One region of the Pseudoramibacter faecis genome, then DNA from elsewhere that is predicted to be linked to it. Evidence: a T-box and tRNA genes for the amino acid it is inferred to sense, from the RefSeq annotation. Region 1 holds a T-box; the other holds one or more tRNA genes.
What was found. A T-box is a leader RNA that pairs with one kind of tRNA and senses whether it is charged. The one in region 1 lies ahead of thrS (threonine--tRNA ligase), so its partner is inferred to be a tRNA-Thr.
Positions count from the first base shown of each region.

Region 2: it has a tRNA-Thr gene. The T-box ahead of thrS (threonine--tRNA ligase) is inferred to sense a tRNA for this amino acid. The anticodon was not compared.

Region 1 covers NZ_JAYFFI010000011.1:53,115-55,578, reverse strand. Annotated here, with positions in the region: gene thrS (threonine--tRNA ligase) at 1-1,295, opposite strand, end outside; T-box leader at 1,348-1,547, opposite strand; gene V3C63_RS08230 (hypothetical protein) at 1,632-2,213, opposite strand; gene V3C63_RS08225 (LexA family transcriptional regulator) at 2,393-2,464, shown strand, end outside.
Region 2 covers NZ_JAYFFI010000001.1:63,286-65,749, reverse strand. Annotated here, with positions in the region: gene V3C63_RS00325 (cyclase family protein) at 694-1,065, shown strand; gene V3C63_RS00320 (hypothetical protein) at 1,062-1,235, shown strand; tRNA gene V3C63_RS00315 (tRNA-Thr) at 1,534-1,609, shown strand; gene V3C63_RS00310 (helix-turn-helix domain-containing protein) at 2,111-2,290, shown strand; gene V3C63_RS00305 (hypothetical protein) at 2,372-2,464, shown strand, end outside.

The DNA of each region.
Region 1 (2,464 bases):
CAGAGGGCGATGTCTCCCATGAAATCTGCCGGCCGTGTCGATAATTCCGGGCGATATTCCAGTCCAAAAATACCGTAGAACAAATCGGCAATGTCCAAGATGCCGTTAATTTCATCATAGATCTGATTTTCTGTAATGAAGTTATGTGAGTCATCCTGACGGAACATCTGCACCCGCAACAACCCGTGCAGCTGACCGGATTTTTCCTTCCGATGGAGTACATCACAATCTGATAAGCGCAGAGGTAAATCGCGATAGCTTCTGGTTTTGCGTTTATAAACCACGATGGCATTCGGGCAGTTCATCGGCTTAACGCCATAAATTTCATTTTCGCTGATCGGAATCACAAACATATTATCTTTGTAATGGTCCCAATGGCCGGACTGGCGCCAAAGTTTATTGTAATTGATCTGGGGCGAGGAAATTTCTTGATAACCGCGTTTTTCGTGTTCATCGCGCCAGAATTCCAATAAGGTATTAAAAAGTTTCCATCCTTTCGGCAGCCAGTAAGGCATTCCCGGAGCAGTATCATCCAAGAAAAACAAATCCAGTTGCGGGCCAAGTTTGCGATGGTCGCGCTTTTGAGCCTCTTCTAATTTAGCCAGATGTTCATCCAGCAGCGATTTCTTCGGGAAGGCAACCCCATAAACCCGCTGCAACATCTTGTTATTTTCATCACCATGCCAGTAAGCACCGGCCAGGCTCATAATTTTAAAAGCCTTGATTTGTCCGGTGCTTCGGATATGCGGGCCGGCACAAAGGTCGGCCCATTCTCCCTGTCCATAAAAAGAAATCGTTTCATCTTCCGGCAGGGCTTCAATGAGCTCCGTTTTATAAGTTTCATGTTCTTTTTCAGCCCAAGCCAGAGCCTCTTCACGGCTTTTGACACTGTATTCGATGGGATAATCAGCTTTAACGATCTTTCTCATCTCGGCTTCAATAATTGGGTAATCGTCCGGCGTAATGGCGTGTTTCAAATCGACATCGTAATAAAAGCCATTATCAACAGCCGGACCGATTGTCAGCTGGGCATCCGGCCAAATGCGCTTAATGGCCTGCCCCATGACATGTGATGCCGAATGCCAAAATGCCTTCTTCCCTTCAGTGTCGTCAAAGGTTAAAAAACGGACCTTACAATCATGGTCGACTTTGGTTCGCAGGTCCACCACTTTGCCATCAATCATTCCGGCCATCACTTTTTTAGCTAATCTCATGCTCAGCGATTTAGCCATTTCGTGAATACTCAATCCATTTTCAAAGTCTTTGACGTCACCGTCAAGTAATGTGATTTTCATGTTATCCTCCATTGTTAAAATAAAAAAATCCCTTTATATTCAATAACGAATATAAAGGGACGATTGAACGCGGTTCCACCCTTTTTGGCACGAACGGTGCCCTCTTTATTTCTGGGTAACGGTCAGAGTCCGGAGCCGGTTAATCCCGGTCTACTCCAAGGCGGTCTCACGAAAATGATTCTTAGGATTTTCACAGCAACTAATCCCTCTCTTGAAGAATCCATTTTCTTCGGTCCTTTTCAATGCATTTTTAATGATTGAGTTTTATTATAGTCAAAGTTTTACATAAAATCAAATCTTTTTGAAAAAATGAAACTCTACAAAACAGCTCAAAGTTTATCGCCCCTTTTGGCTGGAACCGGCGTATCCGCCGTTTCCCAGATCCGAATCTTGGGCGCTAAAACTAAATACCTTGTACGTTGCATTCACTTTTTGAAAGCCAACCTTTGCCTGATAACGGTCTGTTAATTTTAATGTAATCTGATACTCCCGGTTCTTCGCAATAACCGACGGGTTTGAGACATTAATCGGAGAGCTCACACTTGTATAGGTGCTGATATCTCGGACAACATCAACGCCATTGGCTGCATCACCGCCGGAAAGCATTGTGTCCAGATCCTTTGCAAAAACAGTCGTCATATAGGTTTTGGCCATGGTAAAATCTTTTTGATAAGCAGCCTGATAAAAGGCCACTGCATCTTTTTTCATTTGATCAATTTGATCCTGTGACAGCGTATTGTTTTTTGTCGTCTTTTTCTGCAAAGATTTGTTTATATCCTTAGGCACCGTCACTTCTGGTTGGCCAACGCTTTTTGAAGAAACCCTATTCTTTTGTTGGTAATGTTTCCACACATTAAATCCTGCAGCGGCGGCCACTATCAAAACCAAAATAACAAGTAACACAATTTTTTTCTTCATAAAAAAACCCTTCCAATCACACGATTAATTTTTAAAATATATATTTGCCGTTGAATATCGATTTTATTAAATATTATACTGTAAACAAAAGAGAGCGTAAAGAAGATTAAATTTTATTCTTTCTTTTTATTGACAATTTTTTAGTCATATTGCAAAATAGTGCTGAAAGGAATAAAAAAATGGGACTTGAAAAAATTAGTGAATACAAGAAAAAAATGCATCTGACAACCAAAGAACTATCGAACCGCTCC
Region 2 (2,464 bases), on a different contig from region 1:
TCGCATCACGTTTTTGGATGTTTGTTTGCCGACAGACGAACGCCATGGCATCCGCGGGAATCCTGCTTGTTCCGATGCATCCAAAAAGCCGGCCCGGCGATTAAGCGCGATCGTACGCATATTGGTTAGGCGGTCGGAAGATACGACCTTTATGGTTATTGGGGAAGATACCCTGTTCGCATTAGTCGATGGATTTGGTACTGATCGTATTCAGCCAATTTGTGAATTGTGCAGGGGACGCCATTATTTCAGCTCATGGCAGAGGATGAGCCCCTTCAAATCATTTCTAAATCTGGGGGATTTGGATCGGAGGATCTCATTGAACGCGTGGCATCAGCGATGATTGCCACGGAAAAGGGGTAAAAATGAAAAAAATTATCATGATTCATCGTGGGTTCACGAAAATGTGTGGCATCAATACGGCGAAGGGGATGAAATTGGTGCGGCTTCGAAAATCACATCGGAAACGGTCCTGAAAGCCGTTTCGATGATTAAAAGCAGCAGGGTTTACGATCTGGAAACCGAAAGATTCAAAGGGATGCCGGTATGGAGCGGTCACACCGGATTTGAACTGCTGGCCTATGCATCGGAAGGGCCGCCAGAATATGGAAGGCTCTCCGATTCGATAAAAGCGTCAATTGGTACGAAATCGGGGAATGGCTGGATGAACCGACGAATAAAGCGGAATATCATATGGGGCTTAATACGGAGCTGATGAGCAGTTCCATGCATATCGGAACCCATATAGATGCCCTGTCCCATTTCACAACGGAGAACGACAATCATTGGTACAATGGATTCAGCGGAGATCGTTACAGCACGAATTTCGGTCCGGCCAAATGCGATATTGCCCCGACCCCGCCCATGGTGATGCGCGGAGTGCTTTTGGATATAGCCGGTTATAAAGGTGTGACTTTGATTCCGAACAATTACATCGCTACGGCAGAAGATTGCGAAGGCTGTGCCGCCTGGGAAGGCGTGACCTTAGAACCGGGGGATGCGGCTTTGGTCCGCCTTGGCAACAACTGGCGAACGACCGCTGCGGCGATGCGGGGCCGGACGTGAGCGCGGCGCGTTATCTTGTGGAAGAAGGCGGCGCCATCGTCGTCGGCGATGATATGGCCTGCATGGATGGTTTTAATGCAGACGGTTCTTCGTCTGTTCCGGAACACCTGCAACCGGTCCACCATTATCTGTTGATCCAGCAGGGCGTGCATATTCTGGAATATGTCTAGCTGGATGAATTGGCCAAGGATCAAGTATATGAATTTCGTTTTATCTGCAATGTATCGAAGGCGCGCGGCGCGACGGGATGTTTGTCCGGCCGATTGCCATTGTGTAATATTTAAAGCCATTCCGAAGGCTTGATTGTCGTATCGGGCCTTCGGCTGTTTGGCCAATGTCTTAATGTGTTGACTGGGGGCAGGATAGCGGTCTATTTCGATAAAGCGCCGTGTTTTGACAGAGAAAAAAACTGTGAAAAAAGGCTTGCATTTGACCAAAGGGTCCGCTATAATTTCTCTATCGTTTATCGCTGGGATGGCACAGTTGGTAGCGCAATTGATTCGTAATCAATAGGTCGCCGGTTCGAATCCGGCTCTCAGCTCCATTTCAAAAAATTGACAGGCTTTCGGGTCTGTCTTTTTTATTGTGCATTCACGAGCATCGGGGGCCAGACGTTTAATTTTTTTGATTTGCATTTTTCCAATATATACAAATTACTGAATGCATTTTACCGGCCAAATTATACCACTTAACCCAAATGTCAAGATAGCACATGCCAAAGTGGATATAATGAGCGCACCTATCTGCACGGCAAGTTCCTTACGAGTAAGAGGCTTTATGAGGCTAAGAATGTTCTTGGTAATTCATTCGTTCAAATTTCAAAATCCGTTACAGAACAAATCGCAGCGGAGTCAGTATTTTCTCCAACAAGCTCAAGTGCGCGACTGCGGCGGCTGGTATGGCTCGGAAGTCTGGCACTCCACGGATCGACGCTGTAAGGATTATTTACCGCCTTCGTTCAATAGAAAAATTCACAATCAAATGCTATAATAAATTTCACGAATAAGGCGATTTATCAAGACCGTAACGAGCGGGGTGTGAGCGCATGCTGAAGAATAATATTGAAGTTGATGTCAGGGTGAACTGCATAGAGGCAGAAACTACGCAGGCGAAAGTGGCGGAGATTGTCGGAACCACGCCGTCCTATGTCAGCCGTGTCATTAACGGCGGGAACGAGGTGGTCAATAAGACATTTCATTTCCATCATGGAGGCTCTCGGCTATGATGTGGAACTGACTTATGTGAAACGGGAAGAAAATTTCATACCAAACCGGTGATAGGATAATGCTTGAAGGAGGTAAGAAAAATGTCCGATGAAAATGAAATCATTCCGGCTGAGAATGCTGTCATAGAGACTATTGATCCAACACAAGAACTGATATCCACAAATTTTAAGATA